DNA from 3 places in the Lysinibacillus sp. FSL H8-0500 genome. Region 1 is predicted to be linked to each of the others. Evidence: a T-box and tRNA genes for the amino acid it is inferred to sense, from the RefSeq annotation. Region 1 holds a T-box; the other regions hold tRNA genes.
What was found. The T-box of region 1 lies ahead of MHB44_RS15645 (valine--tRNA ligase). A T-box ahead of a tRNA ligase gene usually reads a tRNA of that ligase, here a tRNA-Val.

Region 1 (6,018 bases):
CAATAACAGGAACACCCTCTTTAATAATTCCCGCTTTTTCAGTTGCTACCTTTGTAAAAGTATCTCCTAAAAATGCTGTATGTTCCAGAGAGATCGTTGTAATAATCGTTAGTAGTGGTGTAACAACATTTGTGGCATCGAGACGCCCTCCAAGCCCTGTTTCAATTAATGCTATATCAATTTCTTGATCTGCAAAGTATTGGAACATAATAAGGGTAACCACCTCAAAAAAACTTGGAAAATCTCCATTATAGTGTTCTTCTACTATCTGTGCTAGCTTGTTGAAATAAGCTAAAAATTGCTTATCAGAAATTTGGACACCATTAATCGTTATACGTTCATGCACTCGCTCTAAATGGGGAGAGGTAAAAGCGCCCACTCTATAATCAGCCTGTTGTAATATTTCTCTTAATGCATTGACGGTTGAACCCTTTCCATTAGAGCCAGCGATATGGATAACACGGAGTTTATTGTGAGGATTATCTAAAAGTGCCAGCACCTCTCGCATAAAGACAAGTGGCGCACGTTTATGGTCAACTGCTTTTAATGTAAAAATAAATTCTGTACATTCCTTCATTGTGTTAAACAACAACAACACTTCCTTTTCATGCAATATCTCTATTTTAGTACAAGTGGCGTTGAATAACAGCGGTTTCTTTATAAGCAGTATAAAAAACACACAGAGGGGGCTGACCATTCTGCGTGTTTGAGCGGCTTATTTAATTCATTATCTGACGAGTGCCTAATAAAGCACCCATATTATCTAAAATAATTTTGGCATCATTATTTAAAAGCGGCATTACATCTGGACGTTGCACTAATTCAAAAGAATTTTTTAATGTTCTTTTTAACATAGAAATATCAAAGTTCGAACAATACTCATTAATTTTATTGATGGTTAATAAATCGGCACGCGATAATTTCGCCTCTTCTTTTTGTTCGTTATTGCTGGCTAGTATATGTTTAATCAATACACGACTACTAGTATTTAATAAACGGTAATATTTTGCTTCTGATAATTTTAAAAGATTTGTTTGGATTAATACCCTTGCACTTACAAAATCAAGATCATCACAGGCTCTATTAATTTTTGAAATGATTGTAGCAATATTTCCTGTCATCTCTAACACCTCCATTCGGCAAAATGTATGCTCTAAAATATTTATATCGAACAGCTATAAATCTCTTTGTCCTTCTTTGCCACGATTGCAACACGCTAGGCTTTGTTTCCTATATTATACAGAAGCGAAATTCACCCATTCGACTAATTATTTTTGATTTTACTATACACTTTTACCTAACACAATATATATCTTTTGATATATAAAATAAAAAAAGATGGATGACTTTATCGCCACCCACCATTTTTTACATATTTTTCAATTCTTCTAAACGTTTTAAGACAACCGTGTGCTTGCTTTCATAATCTGCTAATTTTTCACGCTCTGCATTGACTAGTGCTTCTGGTGCTTTTGCTACAAATTTCTCATTGGATAGCTTACCTGTTACAAGCTTTACCTCTTTTGCCCATTTCTCTAGCTCTTTTTCGAGACGAGCAATTTCTTCCTCTAGGTTAATCAGCCCAACAAGTGGTAGGAAAACTTGTGCGCCTGTCACAACGGCTGTCATTGATTGACCAGGGGCCTCTAAGTCTTCACCAATTGTTAGTGTTTCAGGGTTACAGAATTTTTCTAAATAGGCTTTATTTGCTTCAAGCACGGTTACCGTTGCAGCATCTTTCGCTGAAATAAACAATGGCACTTTTTTGCTCATTGGTGTATTCACTTCCGCACGAATATTACGTACTGAACGTATAATATCCATTAGGAGCTTCATATTGTCTGCTTCATTGGCAAAATGAAGATCCGTGCGCACTGTTGGCCATGCTGCCACTGTAATAGATTCACCTTCATGTGGTAAGTGCTGCCAGATTTCTTCTGTAATAAATGGCATAAATGGATGTAATAGGCGCATTGTTTGATCTAGTACGTAAGCTAAAATAGAACGCGTTGTTTTTTTCGCTGCTTCACTCTCACCGTAAAGTGGTAATTTTGCCATTTCAATATACCAAGAACAGAAATCATCCCAAATGAAATTGTATAATTCACGACCAACTTCACCGAATTCATAACGTTCTGCAAGAGAGGTTACACGTTCAATTGTCTCGTTTAAACGTGTTAAAATCCATTTGTCAGCAACTGATTTTTCATCTGTTAAGTCAATTTCATCATATGTCATACCATCCATATTCATTAGCGCAAAACGTGATGCATTCCAAATTTTATTGGCAAAATTCCATACCGCCTCTACTTTTTCCGTTGTATAGCGTAAATCTTGACCTGGTGAGGAGCCCGTCGCGAGGAAATAACGTAATGAGTCTGCACCATATTGTTCAATCACGTCCATTGGATCAACACCATTACCAAGTGATTTACTCATTTTACGTCCCTCGCCATCACGTACTAAGCCGTGAATTAACACATCTTTAAATGGACGTTGCTCAGTAAATTCAATGCCTTGGAAAATCATGCGGGACACCCAGAAGAAAATAATATCATAGCCAGTTACGAGTGTATTTGTTGGATAGTAACGTTTATATTCTTCATTTGCCTCGTCTGGCCAGCCCATTGTAGAAAACGGCCATAGTGCAGAGGAAAACCATGTATCCAGGACATCTTCATCTTGCGTCCAATTTTCACTATCCGCTGGTGCTTCTTTTCCTACGTAAACTTCGCCTGTTTCGTTATGATACCATGCTGGAATTTGATGGCCCCACCATAATTGGCGAGAGATACACCAATCGCGAATATTTTCCATCCAGCGAGAATAAGTGTTTTCAAAACGAGCCGGCACAAAGTGTACTTTCCCTGATTCATCCTTTTGTAGCTCTAAGGAAGCATCTGCAAGCGGCTGCATTTTCACAAACCATTGTGCAGATAAATAAGGCTCTACAACAGCGCCTGAACGCTCAGAATGACCTACAGAGTGCATATGCTCCTCAATTTTAAATAGCACGCCTGCCTCTTGTAAATCTGCTACGATTTGCTTGCGGCACTCAAAACGATCTAGCCCTTGATATTTGCCAGCAAGCTCATTCATTGTGCCATCTTCATTCATCACAAGAATACGCTCAAGGTTGTGACGATTACCTACTTCAAAGTCATTTGGATCATGGGCTGGTGTCATTTTTACAACTCCCGTACCAAATTCCATATCAACATAATCGTCTGCTACAATTGGAATCTCACGCTCTACAATCGGTAAAATAACCGTTTTTCCAATTAAATGCTGGTAGCGTTCATCGTTCGGGTGAACAGCTACCCCTGAGTCACCAAGCATTGTTTCAGGACGCGTTGTGGCAACTTCTACATAGCCTGAGCCATCAGCTAATGGATATTTCATATGATAGAAGGCCCCTTGCACATCCTGATAAATTACCTCAATATCCGATAATGCTGTTTTCGCCGCTGGGTCCCAGTTGATAATACGTTCACCACGGTAAATTAAACCTTTTTCATATAACTGAACAAAAACCGTTTTTACTGCATCTGACAGTCCTTTATCTAGTGTAAAACGCTCACGTGTATAGTCTAGGCCAAGGCCAAGCTTTGCCCATTGATCGCGAATATGTCCAGCATATTCTTCTTTCCATTCCCATGTTTTTTCAAGGAATTTTTCACGTCCTAAATCATAACGTGTACTATTATCCTCACGCAGCTTTGCTTCTACTTTTGCTTGTGTTGCGATACCTGCATGGTCCATTCCTGGTAACCATAATGCATCGTATCCTTGCATACGCTTCATACGGATAATAATATCTTGTAATGTTGTATCCCACGCATGACCAAGATGTAATTTACCTGTTACGTTCGGTGGTGGAATAACGATGGAGTAGGGCTTTTTCCCGCTTTCAGGCTGTGCTTCAAAAAATTTCCCCTGTAACCACCATTCATAGCGACCAGCCTCAATGGACTGTGGATCATACTTAGTTGGCATTGAAATGTTTTCTGTCATATTGACTCCTCCTATTATCTGTAGACTGTTGGTAATGTAATGCTGTTCATTTTTTTAACCAACAAAAAAACTCCTGTCGTCTAAAAGGACGAAGGAGTTTTAGTTCGCGGTACCACCTTTAATTCCAGCAGTAGTTAAGAATTTTTCTTAGCCTACCTTCTGGCTCTCAATTCGGTAACGGTGTTTAACCGGCTTTAACTACTATTAGTTCACTAAAGCTGCTCAAGGGCTACCTTCAATTTCGTACAAATAGAAATTTTCCAGCTACCATTTCCTCTCTATAAAATGTACAAAAATTTACTCTTCCCTATCATCGCATCTATATTGAATTTTTCTTATTGTACCGCAAAATCGTGTTATCTTTCAAGTGATTTCATTGTTTTTAGGAACTGTGAAAAGGAAGTGAATCATCAATGCGTCGACGTAAATATAATCCATGGCTTTTACCACCATGGCTACGACAAATTCGTTTCTATTGTCGAACGATCATTATACCTCTTTGTGCTTTTCAGTTTATCCGTGTCATTATTGTGCCAACATCTGGCGACCTTATTTTCTTATTGGTCTTGTTGCTTCTCTGCTACTTACTTTTGAAAGACATCATTTGAAACACGGACTTTTAACGGTGTATAGTCTTCCGTTAAATCCCAAATCATTGAAGGTACTTCATGCCAAGAGCTTGATTCACGTACAACAATATGACTATCAGTTGCTGTAACGGGCTCTTGGTGTGAAGCTGCTGCTATGGTAGTAGGCTGCTTCACAGGCACACTTTCTTCTTCCATAACCGTTAATTGTTCTTCCTTCGTAGCATTCATCTGCGCTTTTTCCATAACAGGTTCAAGTTCATTAAAGACACTTGTGACTGTCCATTCTAACTGACACATTTGATTTGTGAGACTAGGACGAATATCCTTGATCATTAAATCTTTCACATCCGACTCTTTTGGTAAATCAACATGTAAAGGTACTGCATACTCGAAATAGCCTGTGTCTCCTTGAATATCCAGTGCATCAATGGCGATAATATCCTCTTGCCCCATATGAATCTGCATATCCTGAAAATCAAAACGTACATGTGCAGTAATATGGTAAATACCCATGAGTCGCAGTGAGTCCTCTAATTGCTTTGTCTGCCACTGTGGTTTAATTTGCACAGCCGCTATTTCTGTTGGGCAGCCATAGCCAGGAAAACAAAATGTTTCACACATCTTCCAAGTTTTGTGTTCGATAATAATCCCTCCCCTTGCATCATATGACCACTCGCAGGCTAGTATGCTAGAACGCTTACACTGATATACAAGTTACTACGAAAAAACGGCATACTAGAGGTGATCTTCTAGTATGCCATTTTTATTGTTAGTTACATTCATTAAACATTTACTAATTTAATTTTATTGGCTACACGATCTGTTAGCATTTGTGTGGCCTTTGGTACGATAGGCTTGAAAATTGGATTTAAAACTGGGCCTGCTAATCCGCCAGCTGTTACTTCTAAAAAGCCTGTCATTTTTGTGTTTTCAGCATCAATGCTTTCCGCAAGAAAATAGCCATTCCCTGAGAAATTATCAGAAAGCCCTTTGAGTTCAAATGTTACTTTCGAGGGTGCCGCCCATTCTAAAATTGTAATCTCTACTTCTACTGTTTTTTTCAAAACACCCACATTCCCTTTAAAAGTCCATGTAGAATGTTTGTCGTCAATCATTTTATGTGCATTATAGCCTGGGACAAGCTTTGCCCATTTCTCCATATCGCTTACAAAATCCCATACATGTTCAATTCCTACAGGTACATCGACTGTATGTGTGCCAGTTGCCATATCAAACCACTACTTTCTATATATGAATAGCTTTATTATAAACGATTTTGTCTACATTTTGACTATGCTGAAAGATATAATTTTGACAAAAAACAGTCCGTTCCCCATCAATCTGGTAAGAAAACTAAAAAAACATACCAGAGAAATTCAAGGATGATTTACATCATTTATCGCCCTAATTGTAC
Region 2 (6,018 bases), 1.3 Mb from region 1:
GAAGGAGGCTTTAATCAGACAGGGTGTGGATGAATCTACTATATTTGTGACAGGTATTCCTGTTCATGAGGAAATGTTACGTACAACAAGGCTACATAATTTTGCACGCAACATCTTAATTGCTGGCGGTAACTCAGGTTTGCTGGATTGCACTAATTTATATGAACAGCTTAAACAGAGTGACTATTTTCATTACTATATTCTTTGCGGTAAAAATGATAAATTATATCAGAAAATGGTCGCTTGGAAATTACCAAATGTGACCCCATTTTCCTATATTGAATCACGCACAGAAATGAATTGTTTATATGACCAAATGGATGCGATTGTGACAAAGCCAGGTGGTGTGACGGTGAGTGAAGTATTACGTAAAAAACTACCTATTTTTGTTCATTCCGTCTTGCCGGGGCAGGAAGAGCATAATTTAAGATATTTAACAGAGCAGGGCTTAGCCTACACACTTAATAAACATGAAAGCCTACACGAGCAACTTGAGCGGATGCTGTTAAATGAAGAAGCAATGTCCCATTATAGACAGCAGATAGCGCTCTATTTAAATAATTTGCAGCTGAAAACGGCTGAAGATTGGGTGGTATTTATGCAGAGGCTGCTCAGAAAACAGCTTGTCACAGGTGCGATGTGTCCCGCCTAAATGAAAAAGGAGCTGGGGAAAAATCAGATACAGCCTGACTATTCCTACAGCCCCCTTTTACAACCTTGGAAAAGATCGTTTAAACAGTTATTGCTCGTAGTTCAACACGGCGGATTTTGCCAGAGGTTGTTTTTGGTAATTCATCAATAAAGATAATGCTACGTGGGTATTTATATGGCGCTGTTAAGGCTTTTACATGCTCCTGAAGCTCTTTTACTAACGCTTCCTTATCATGCTCTTTAAAGCCGTCCCTTAAGATCACAAAGGCTTTAACAATATGTCCTCTAATTTCATCTGGTGCAGCAACTACAGCACATTCCTGCACAGCCTCATGTTTGTTTAATGCATCCTCTACCTCAAATGGCCCAATCGTATAGCCTGATGAAATAATGATGTCATCACCACGCCCTTCAAACCAGAAGTAGCCGTCTTCATCACGTTTTGCTTGATCACCTGTAATATACCAATCACCACGGAATGCAGCTTGTGTACGCTCAGGCTCACGGTAATACTCTTTAAATAAAGCTGGTGAAGATTTGTGTATAGCGATATCTCCCACTTCGCCAACGGGTGCTTCATTACCTTCATTGTCGATAATACGTACAATATTACCTGGAGTTGGAACACCCATGGAGCCAGGGCGTAATTCAATGTTTTCAAGTGTCCCAATTAATAATGTATTTTCTGTTTGTCCATAACCATCTCTTACTTTTAAGGCAAAGTGCTTCATAAATGTTTCAATAACTGGACGATTTAATGGTTCCCCAGCGGAAACGGCACTACGGAGAGAGGATAGATTATAGTCTGCTAAGTTATCAAGTTTTGCCATAATACGATATTCAGTTGGTGTACAGCATAGGACATTTACTTTTTCGTCCTGAATAAGCTGAAGGTATGTTTTTGCGTCAAACCCACCATGATAAACAAATGCAGTGGCACCAAGCATGATTGCTGATAAAAATGGACTCCAAATCCACTTTTGCCAGCCTGGAGCTGCCGTTGCCCATACTAAATCACCTTCACGGACACAAAGCCACTGTGAAGCCGCTGTTCGAATATGTGCATATCCCCAACCATGTGAATGGACTACACCTTTAGGCTTTCCTGTAGTGCCAGAGGTATAAGAAAGGAATGCCATATCATCTCGTTTAGTAGTAACGGCTGTAAATGTGGTTGGCTGTGTGCTAGCCAATTCATTTAAAGAAACCCAATCACCAACTGCAGTCCCAATCACTAATTTATTTTTTAATGCTTCTACAGCAGAGGTGATTCGATCAACCTCCTCAGTAAAGGCTTCATAGGAAATGACTGCGCTAGCAGAGGAATGTTCCATACGATATTCTAAATCACTTGCACGTAGCATTTCTGAACAGGAAATAGGAACAATACCAGCTTTTAAACAACCGAGAAAAACAAAATAGGCCTCTGGAAGGCGAGGAACAATTACTAATACACGATCACCTTTTTGAAGTCCTTGTTGTGTAAAGGCATTTGCGTATTGGTTCATTTTTTGTACAAGCTCTGTGTAAGAAACAGTACGCCTCTCCTGCTGTGCATTTAACCAACGTATGGCCTGGCGATTGCTATCTTGGGAAAATTTCTCTAATTCCTCTGTAATATTGTAAAATTCAGGTGCAATTAAATCATTTGTTGTTACCATGTGAATATTCCCCCTAAAATATATTTGATAGAAAATTCTTAAAACTATTTTTATTTTAACAATTGAAATAATATACAGCAACAATATATGCCACACAAAATAGAAATATTAGATTTAATAGAGAACTATTATTCGTTATAAGCGATAGTGAAAAAGACCACTACGAAAAATATAAAAAAATTTATAAAATGTATTGCATAATTAATTTTCATTGTTATAATAATAAATGTACTTAAAGAGCTTTATAAACTAAAGTGAATAGTTATTGTTCCGAAGTAGCTCAGTTGGTAGTAGCACCTGACTGTTAATCAGGTTGTCGCAGGTTCGAGTCCTGCCTTCGGAGCCATTTTTTTTGCCCTTTTTTAAGACGTCAGTATACATAAAAGAATTTATAAAAAATGTTGCAATCATTAAGAAATAATGTTAATATAAATCTTGTCTTGTTTGAAACATAATAGTTTGGCCCCTTGGTCAAGTGGTTAAGACACCGCCCTTTCACGGCGGTAACACGGGTTCGAATCCCGTAGGGGTCACCATTAATAATGTACAGGCTTTAAAAGAAAATAAACTGTGATTAATAACACCTGTTTCTATGGAGGATTAGCTCAGCTGGGAGAGCATCTGCCTTACAAGCAGAGGGTCGGCGGTTCGAGCCCGTCATCCTCCACCATTATTATTGTGTTATTTCGGAGGGGTAGCGAAGTGGCTAAACGCGGCGGACTGTAAATCCGCTCCTTAGGGTTCGGCGGTTCGAATCCGTCCCCCTCCACCAGTTTCCATAAATGATTGGGGTATAGCCAAGCGGTAAGGCAACGGATTTTGATTCCGTCATGCCTAGGTTCGAATCCTAGTACCCCAGCCATTTTTCTTTTATGAGCCATTAGCTCAGTTGGTAGAGCATCTGACTTTTAATCAGAGGGTCGAAGGTTCGAGTCCTTCATGGCTCACTTTTTTAGAATAAAATATACTGAAAAGTGTTATATTAACTACAGATAACTAATCTCTTACTGATAACGGTAGGAGATTTTTTTATGCTTTCTTGATATGAATAAATATGCGGTTTTTTGTTAGGTTGAGCCAAGTGGTATGTAGGATTTACAATGGTCTTATAATTTTTAGGAGGTATAAAAACATGAATAAACTTAATATTTCTATTATCGGTGTACCATCAGATTATGGCCAAACACGACGAGGTGTTGATATGGGACCAAGCGCTATTCGTTATGCAGGTATTGTTGAACGTTTAGAGGCTATTGGGCATGGCGTACAAGATCAAGGGGATATTCGTGTACATCAGAAGCATTTAGATGCAGTTGTTGATGAAAAATTACTGAATTTAGAGGAAGTAGTAGAAGTGAGTACTGCTTTAGCTAATAGCGTCCATGAAGCAATCGAGCAAAAAAAATTTCCGCTTGTGTTTGGTGGAGATCATAGTATTGCAATTGGGACACTCGCTGGATTGAGTGAGCACTATAATAATTTAGGGGTAATTTGGTTTGACGCACATGCAGACTTAAATACACCTGAAACAACACCTTCTGGCAATATTCATGGTATGCCATTAGCTGTGAGTATCGGATTAGGGCATGAACGTTTAGTACAAATTCATAACGATGCTCCAAAAATTAAACCAGAGAATGTTATCATCATTGGTGCACGTTCAGTCGATCCAGGTGAGCGAGAGTTGATTAGTCAACAAGGCATTAAAGTATATACAATGCATGAGATTGATCGACTAGGGATGACGCGTGTAATGGAAGATGCGCTTACTTATTTAAAAGAGCGCAATGTGGATGGTGTCCACCTATCACTGGATTTAGATGGATTAGATCCACTTTATACGCCAGGAGTTGGGACACCCGTTCCTGGAGGCATTACGTATCGAGAAAGCCATTTAGCGATGGAAATGCTACAAGAATCAGGGATGTTAACATCAGCAGAGTTTGTAGAAGTGAATCCAATTTTAGATGAAAAAAATACAACTGCCAATGTTGCGGTTGCACTAATGGGTTCTTTATTTGGGGAAACATTAGTTTAAAGAATATTTGACAAAAAATTGCCTATTACCACATTGCAGAAAAATCTTTTGCTATAATTAAAAAAACGAAACTTTTCTTATCGGTGGGTCGTATAGTATAAGACAGTTGTAAAGGTGGAGAAGTCAACACAATGGATGCGTTAGTAAATAAGAGAATAAAACAAGTGCTTAAAGGCGATCAAAGCGCATTTGCCGATATTGTGAGTCTCTATCAGCACAAACTGTACCAAGTATGCTATCGAATGTTAAGTAACAAGCAGGAATCTGAGGATATTACTCAAGAAGCCTTTGTTCGTGCTTACATGAACCTGCATACTTTTGATCAGAAAAGAAAATTTTCTACGTGGCTTTATCGCATAGCGACAAATCTCTGTATAGACCGTATCAGAAAGAAGAAGCCGGATTATTATTTAGATGCGGAAGTAGCTGGTACAGAAGGGCTTGATATGTATTCACAAATCGCAGCAGACGACCAGCTACCAGAGGAACAGTTAGAACAGATGGAGCTACAAGATCGCATTCAATATGAAATTGGACGTTTGCCAGATAAATATCGTTCAGTTATCGTATTGAAATATATAGAAGAGTTATCGTTACAAGAAATTAGCGAGATTTTGGATATGCCGCTTGGCACGGTGAAAACAAGAATTCATCGAGGACGTGAGGCATTACGTAAGCAATTAAACAATCTGTAGGAGGGGGAGCGTCATGAATACTTGTCCAAAGCATATTATAGACTATATGCATGATTATTTAGACGGTGACATTAGTCGTGAGCATGAGCAAGAGCTAAAGCAGCACTTGCATACATGTAATGATTGTAAACAAATGATGCAAGAATTGAGTGAAACAATCGCCTTTGTGAAGAGTGCTTCCCACATTACAGCGCCTCCTGGTTTTGAAGCAGCAGTCATGGCTCGTTTACCAAAACCAAAAAGTCGAGTAGGTATACAAAAATGGATACGCCGACATCCATTCTTTGTGGCAGCAGCAGTATTTTGCTTATTTATGAGTGCTACATTACTGGGTAGCTTTATGGATGATCAGAACTTCTCTGTGACCAAACAACCAAATTTAGTAGTAGATGGTCAAACGGTGATTGTACCTGAGGGAGAAGTGGTGAAAGGCGATATTGTTGTAAAAAATGGCGATTTGATTATTGAAGGTGAGGTTGATGGTGACGTCACAGTCATTAACGGGCAATATATGGCATCTTCAGCGGTAGTTTCAGGTAAAATTGAAGAAATTGATGAAGTATTTGAATGGTTATGGTATACAATTAAAAACTCTGTAAAATCAGCCATGACATTTAATGAAAAAGACGAAACTAAATAATACTCTATACGTCCTAAACAATAGTGCACGTGAGAGGCTGAAAAGTCTACTCTTTTGAGTAGACTTTTTATTTGAAAAAAGTTACATTTGTTAAGAGTGTGCTATACTTAGATGTGTATGGATTCGTAATGAAAAGTGGGGGATGCCACATGCAAATTATCGAATATTTCACAGATTTAACACCTGTGAATATTGCTATTAACTTCATTGATGTACTGCTTGTTTGGTACGTTGTCTATAAAGTCTTAACCCTCATTAAAGGTACGAAAGCCGTCCAATTACTAAAGGGAATTTTCGTCATTATTATTGCACGACTTGCAACAGACCTTTTAG
Region 3 (6,018 bases), 1.7 Mb from region 1:
CCCATTTCTCAAACGGTGAGGAGGTGGTACAGGAATATCAACCTGTTGTCCATCGCCTACGCCTATCGGCCTCGGCTTAGGTCCCGACTAACCCTGAGCGGACGAGCCTTCCTCAGGAAACCTTAGTCATACGGTGGACGGGATTCTCACCCGTCTTTCGCTACTCATACCGGCATTCTCACTTCTAAGCGCTCCACCAGTCCTTCCGGTCTGACTTCAACGCACTTAGAACGCTCTCCTACCACTGACATCGTAGATGTCAATCCACAGCTTCGGTGAATCGTTTAGCCCCGATACATTTTCGGCGCAGCGTCACTCGACCAGTGAGCTATTACGCACTCTTTAAATGATGGCTGCTTCTAAGCCAACATCCTGGTTGTCTGTGCAACGCCACATCCTTTTCCACTTAACGATTACTTGGGGACCTTAGCTGGTGGTCTGGGCTGTTTCCCTTTTGACTACGGATCTTATCACTCGCAGTCTGACTCCCGTGTATAAATATCTGGCATTCGGAGTTTGTCTGAATTCGGTAAACCGGGATGGCCCCCTCGTCCAAACAGTGCTCTACCTCCAGTATTCTCATCACGAGGCTAGCCCTAAAGCTATTTCGGAGAGAACCAGCTATCTCCAGGTTCGATTGGAATTTCTCCGCTACCCACACCTCATCCCCGCACTTTTCAACGTGCGTGGGTTCGGGCCTCCAGTAAGTGTTACCTTACCTTCACCCTGGACATGGGTAGATCACCTGGTTTCGGGTCTACGACCACGTACTATTTCGCCCTATTCAGACTCGCTTTCGCTGCGGCTCCGCCTTCTACAGCTTAACCTTGCACGTAATCGTAACTCGCCGGTTCATTCTACAAAAGGCACGCTATCACCCATTAACGGGCTCTAACTACTTGTAGGCACACGGTTTCAGGATCTCTTTCACTCCCCTTCCGGGGTGCTTTTCACCTTTCCCTCACGGTACTGGTTCACTATCGGTCACTAGGTAGTATTTAGCCTTGGGAGATGGTCCTCCCGGATTCCGACGGAATTTCACGTGTTCCGCCGTACTCAGGATCCACTCTGGAGAGAACGAACTTTCGACTACAGGGCTGTTACCTGCTCTGGCGGACCTTTCCAAGTCGCTTCATCTAACTCGCTCTTTTGTAACTCCGTATAGAGTGTCCTACAACCCCAAGAGGCAAGCCTCTTGGTTTGGGCTCTTCCCGTTTCGCTCGCCGCTACTCAGGGAATCGATTTTTCTTTCTCTTCCTCCAGGTACTTAGATGTTTCAGTTCCCTGGGTCTGCCTTCAAGACGCTATGAATTCACGTCAAGATCCTACGCGATTAAACGTAGTGGGTTCCCCCATTCGGAAATCTCCGGATCAAAGCTCACTTACAGCTCCCCGAAGCATATCGGTGTTAGTGCCGTCCTTCATCGGCTCCTAGTGCCAAGGCATTCGCCGTGCGCCCTTAATAACTTAACCAAGTTATTAAGCCTATAAAAAAACTTAAAAAATAAATGTGTTTGTTGCTGTCGCTGCGCTTTCGCACAAAAACAGCTTGTTACAATTTCAATGTCGTTTTATCCAGTTTTCAAAGAACAAAGCTACTGCCTGCTTCTACTTCTTCGCAGCTTTGCGACGAAAGCGTAGCGACAGGAGCACATATATGAAGTGTTTCATTCAGAAAGAATGAGCCTTCAAAACTGAACGCAAAACGTAATCATTGTTTCATCCTCGATGAAACATTCCGTAAATATCCTTAGAAAGGAGGTGATCCAGCCGCACCTTCCGATACGGCTACCTTGTTACGACTTCACCCCAATCATCTATCCCACCTTCGGCGGCTGGCTCCAAAAGGTTACCTCACCGACTTCGGGTGTTACAAACTCTCGTGGTGTGACGGGCGGTGTGTACAAGGCCCGGGAACGTATTCACCGCGGCATGCTGATCCGCGATTACTAGCGATTCCGGCTTCATGTAGGCGAGTTGCAGCCTACAATCCGAACTGAGAACGACTTTATCGGATTAGCTCCCTCTCGCGAGTTGGCAACCGTTTGTATCGTCCATTGTAGCACGTGTGTAGCCCAGGTCATAAGGGGCATGATGATTTGACGTCATCCCCACCTTCCTCCGGTTTGTCACCGGCAGTCACCTTAGAGTGCCCAACTAAATGATGGCAACTAAGATCAAGGGTTGCGCTCGTTGCGGGACTTAACCCAACATCTCACGACACGAGCTGACGACAACCATGCACCACCTGTCACCGTTGCCCCCGAAGGGGAAACTATATCTCTACAGTGGTCAACGGGATGTCAAGACCTGGTAAGGTTCTTCGCGTTGCTTCGAATTAAACCACATGCTCCACCGCTTGTGCGGGCCCCCGTCAATTCCTTTGAGTTTCAGTCTTGCGACCGTACTCCCCAGGCGGAGTGCTTAATGCGTTAGCTGCAGCACTAAGGGGCGGAAACCCCCTAACACTTAGCACTCATCGTTTACGGCGTGGACTACCAGGGTATCTAATCCTGTTTGCTCCCCACGCTTTCGCGCCTCAGCGTCAGTTACAGACCAGAAAGTCGCCTTCGCCACTGGTGTTCCTCCAAATCTCTACGCATTTCACCGCTACACTTGGAATTCCACTTTCCTCTTCTGCACTCAAGTCCCCCAGTTTCCAATGACCCTCCACGGTTGAGCCGTGGGCTTTCACATCAGACTTAAAGGACCGCCTGCGCGCGCTTTACGCCCAATAATTCCGGACAACGCTTGCCACCTACGTATTACCGCGGCTGCTGGCACGTAGTTAGCCGTGGCTTTCTAATAAGGTACCGTCAAGGTACAGCCAGTTACTACTGTACTTGTTCTTCCCTTACAACAGAGTTTTACGATCCGAAAACCTTCTTCACTCACGCGGCGTTGCTCCATCAGGCTTTCGCCCATTGTGGAAGATTCCCTACTGCTGCCTCCCGTAGGAGTCTGGGCCGTGTCTCAGTCCCAGTGTGGCCGATCACCCTCTCAGGTCGGCTACGCATCGTCGCCTTGGTGAGCCATTACCTCACCAACTAGCTAATGCGCCGCGGGCCCATCCTATAGCGACAGCCGAAACCGTCTTTTAGTCTTTTACCATGAAGCATAAGAGATTATTCGGTATTAGCCCCGGTTTCCCGGAGTTATCCCAAACTATAGGGTAGGTTGCCCACGTGTTACTCACCCGTCCGCCGCTAACGTTGAAGGAGCAAGCTCCTTCTCTGTTCGCTCGACTTGCATGTATTAGGCACGCCGCCAGCGTTCGTCCTGAGCCAGGATCAAACTCTCCATAAAAAGAAATTTGATTTGCTCAAATTGTTTTGCTGGCATCAATTTTGATGTCCAAAATTTTTGTTTTGTTCACTAGCCGAAGCTAGCTACTTAAAACTTGATTGATTACGTTTTGCTTGTTCAGTTTTCAAGGTTCATGTAATTGAATTGGTGGAGCCTAGCGGGATCGAACCGCTGACCTCCTGCGTGCAAGGCAGGCGCTCTCCCAGCTGAGCTAAGGCCCCATAATTTTTAGGAAATGGTCGGGAAGACAGGATTCGAACCTGCGACCCCTTGGTCCCAAACCAAGTGCTCTACCAAGCTGAGCTACTTCCCGTTGTTCTTTTGGCGCGCCCGACAGGAGTCGAACCCATAACCTTCTGATCCGTAGTCAGACGCTCTATCCAATTGAGCTACGGGCGCATTTAAAATGGTGCCGAGGACCGGAATCGAACCGGTACGGTAGTCACCTACCGCAGGATTTTAAGTCCTGTGCGTCTGCCAGTTCCGCCACCCCGGCACATTTGGAGCGGAAGACGAGGTTCGAACTCGCGACCCCCACCTTGGCAAGGTGGTGTTCTACCACTGAACTACTTCCGCATGTGCATACGTTTTTTATCTGGCAATGAAAATAATGGTGCGGGTGAAGGGAGTCGAACCCCCACGCCTTGCGGCGCTAGATCCTAAGTCTAGTGCGTCTGCCAATTCCGCCACACCCGCTTATTATTATTTCAAAATGGTGAGCCATGAAGGACTCGAACCTTCGACCCTCTGATTAAAAGTCAGATGCTCTACCAACTGAGCTAATGGCTCGGAAAATGGTGCCGGCTATAGGAATCGAACCCACGACCTACTGATTACAAGTCAGTTGCTCTACCTGCTGAGCTAAACCGGCATATGGTGGAGGATGACGGGCTCGAACCGCCGACCCTCTGCTTGTAAGGCAGATGCTCTCCCAGCTGAGCTAATCCTCCTGGGTAATATGCCTAGCGACGTCCTACTCTCACAGGGGGAAGCCCCCAACTACCATCGGCGCTAAAGAACTTAACTTCCGTGTTCGGTATGGAAACGGGTGTGACCTCTTTGCCATTATCACTAGACTATTTGAAAGACAATACTTATTATAACATATTTTATAAAAATTACAAGTATATTATAATATTTTATTCTTTCAAAACTGGATAAACGGTGCATTGACTGTAACAAATATTTTGGTTAAGTCCTCGATCGATTAGTATTCGTCAGCTCCATGTGTCGCCACACTTCCACCTCGAACCTATCTACCTCATCGTCTTTGAGGGATCTTACTTACTTGCGTAATGGGAAATCTCATCTTGAGGGGGGCTTCATGCTTAGATGCTTTCAGCACTTATCCCGTCCACACATAGCTACCCAGCGATGCCTTTGGCAAGACAACTGGTACACCAGCGGTGTGTCCATCCCGGTCCTCTCGTACTAAGGACAGCTCCTCTCAAATTTCCTACGCCCACGACGGATAGGGACCGAACTGTCTCACGACGTTCTGAACCCAGCTCGCGTACCGCTTTAATGGGCGAACAGCCCAACCCTTGGGACCGACTACAGCCCCAGGATGCGATGAGCCGACATCGAGGTGCCAAACCTCCCCGTCGATGTGGACTCTTGGGGGAGATAAGCCTGTTATCCCCGGGGTAGCTTTTATCCGTTGAGCGATGGCCCTTCCATGCGGAACCACCGGATCACTAAGCCCGTCTTTCGACCCTGCTCGACTTGTAGGTCTCGCAGTCAAGCTCCCTTGTGCCTTTACACTCTACGAATGATTTCCAACCATTCTGAGGGAACCTTTGGGCGCCTCCGTTACCTTTTAGGAGGCGACCGCCCCAGTCAAACTGTCCGCCTGACACTGTCTCCTGCCCCGCTTAGGGGCATGGGTTAGAATTTCAATACAACCAGGGTAGTATCCCACCGACGCCTCCTTCGAAGCTGGCGCTCCGAGATCTCTGGCTCCTACCTATCCTGTACAAGTTGTACCAAAATTCAATATCAGGCTACAGTAAAGCTCCACGGGGTCTTTCCGTCCTGTCGCGGGTAACCTGCATCTTCACAGGTACTATAATTTCACCGAGTCTCTCGTTGAGACAGTGCCCAGATCGTTACGCCTTTCGTGCGGGTCGGAACTTACCCGACAAGGAATTTCGCTACCTTAGGACCGTTATAGTTACGGCCGCCGTTTACTGGGGCTTCAATTCGCAGCTTCGCTTGCGCTAACCACTCCTCTTAACCTTCCAGCACCGGGCAGGCGTCAGCCCCTATACGTCACCTTACGGTTTTGCAGAGACCTGTGTTTTTGCTAAACAGTCGCCTGGGCCTATTCACTGCGGCTCTCTCGGGCTTTCACCCTATCAGAGCACCCCTTCTCCCGAAGTTACGGGGTCATTTTGCCGAGTTCCTTAACGAGAGTTCTCTCGCACACCTTAGGATTCTCTCCTCGACTACCTGTGTCGGTTTGCGGTACGGGCACCTCTCACCTCGATAGAGGCTTTTCTTGGCAGTGTGAAATCAGGAACTTCGTCCATACGGACTCGCCATCACAGCTTGGCGTTACAGTGTGCGGATTTGCCTACACACACGCCTATCTGCTTGGACGCGCATATCCAACAGCGCGCTTACCCTATCCTCCTGCGTCCCCCCATTTCTCAAACGGTGAGGAGGTGGTACAGGAATATCAACCTGTTGTCCATCGCCTACGCCTATCGG

Region 2: it encodes a tRNA-Val, which carries the amino acid that the T-box ahead of MHB44_RS15645 (valine--tRNA ligase) is inferred to sense. The anticodon was not compared.
Region 3: it encodes a tRNA-Val, which carries the amino acid that the T-box ahead of MHB44_RS15645 (valine--tRNA ligase) is inferred to sense. The anticodon was not compared.

What each region holds. Positions count from the first base shown of each region.
Region 1 is NZ_CP150292.1:3,270,770-3,276,787, forward strand. Features, by position in the region: gene MHB44_RS15635 (folylpolyglutamate synthase/dihydrofolate synthase family protein) at 1-589, opposite strand, end outside; gene MHB44_RS15640 (hypothetical protein) at 720-1,121, opposite strand; gene MHB44_RS15645 (valine--tRNA ligase) at 1,369-4,014, opposite strand; T-box leader at 4,096-4,337, opposite strand; gene MHB44_RS15650 (valyl-tRNA synthetase) at 4,599-5,225, opposite strand; gene MHB44_RS15655 (SRPBCC family protein) at 5,387-5,833, opposite strand.
Region 2 is NZ_CP150292.1:4,590,994-4,597,011, reverse strand. Features, by position in the region: gene MHB44_RS22130 (glycosyltransferase) at 1-652, shown strand, start outside; gene MHB44_RS22125 (acyl--CoA ligase) at 732-2,312, opposite strand; tRNA gene MHB44_RS22120 (tRNA-Asn) at 2,582-2,658, shown strand; tRNA gene MHB44_RS22115 (tRNA-Glu) at 2,774-2,848, shown strand; tRNA gene MHB44_RS22110 (tRNA-Val) at 2,907-2,982, shown strand; tRNA gene MHB44_RS22105 (tRNA-Tyr) at 3,001-3,084, shown strand; tRNA gene MHB44_RS22100 (tRNA-Gln) at 3,100-3,174, shown strand; tRNA gene MHB44_RS22095 (tRNA-Lys) at 3,187-3,259, shown strand; gene rocF (arginase) at 3,445-4,350, shown strand; gene sigW (RNA polymerase sigma factor SigW) at 4,482-5,045, shown strand; gene MHB44_RS22080 (anti-sigma factor) at 5,059-5,685, shown strand; gene cdaA (diadenylate cyclase CdaA) at 5,835-6,018, shown strand, end outside.
Region 3 is NZ_CP150292.1:149,140-155,157, reverse strand. Features, by position in the region: rRNA gene MHB44_RS00780 (23S ribosomal RNA) at 1-1,473, opposite strand, end outside; rRNA gene MHB44_RS00775 (16S ribosomal RNA) at 1,755-3,306, opposite strand; tRNA gene MHB44_RS00770 (tRNA-Ala) at 3,452-3,527, opposite strand; tRNA gene MHB44_RS00765 (tRNA-Pro) at 3,543-3,619, opposite strand; tRNA gene MHB44_RS00760 (tRNA-Arg) at 3,629-3,705, opposite strand; tRNA gene MHB44_RS00755 (tRNA-Leu) at 3,714-3,802, opposite strand; tRNA gene MHB44_RS00750 (tRNA-Gly) at 3,808-3,882, opposite strand; tRNA gene MHB44_RS00745 (tRNA-Leu) at 3,918-4,002, opposite strand; tRNA gene MHB44_RS00740 (tRNA-Lys) at 4,020-4,095, opposite strand; tRNA gene MHB44_RS00735 (tRNA-Thr) at 4,102-4,177, opposite strand; tRNA gene MHB44_RS00730 (tRNA-Val) at 4,181-4,256, opposite strand; rRNA gene rrf (5S ribosomal RNA) at 4,267-4,382, opposite strand; rRNA gene MHB44_RS00720 (23S ribosomal RNA) at 4,494-6,018, opposite strand, start outside.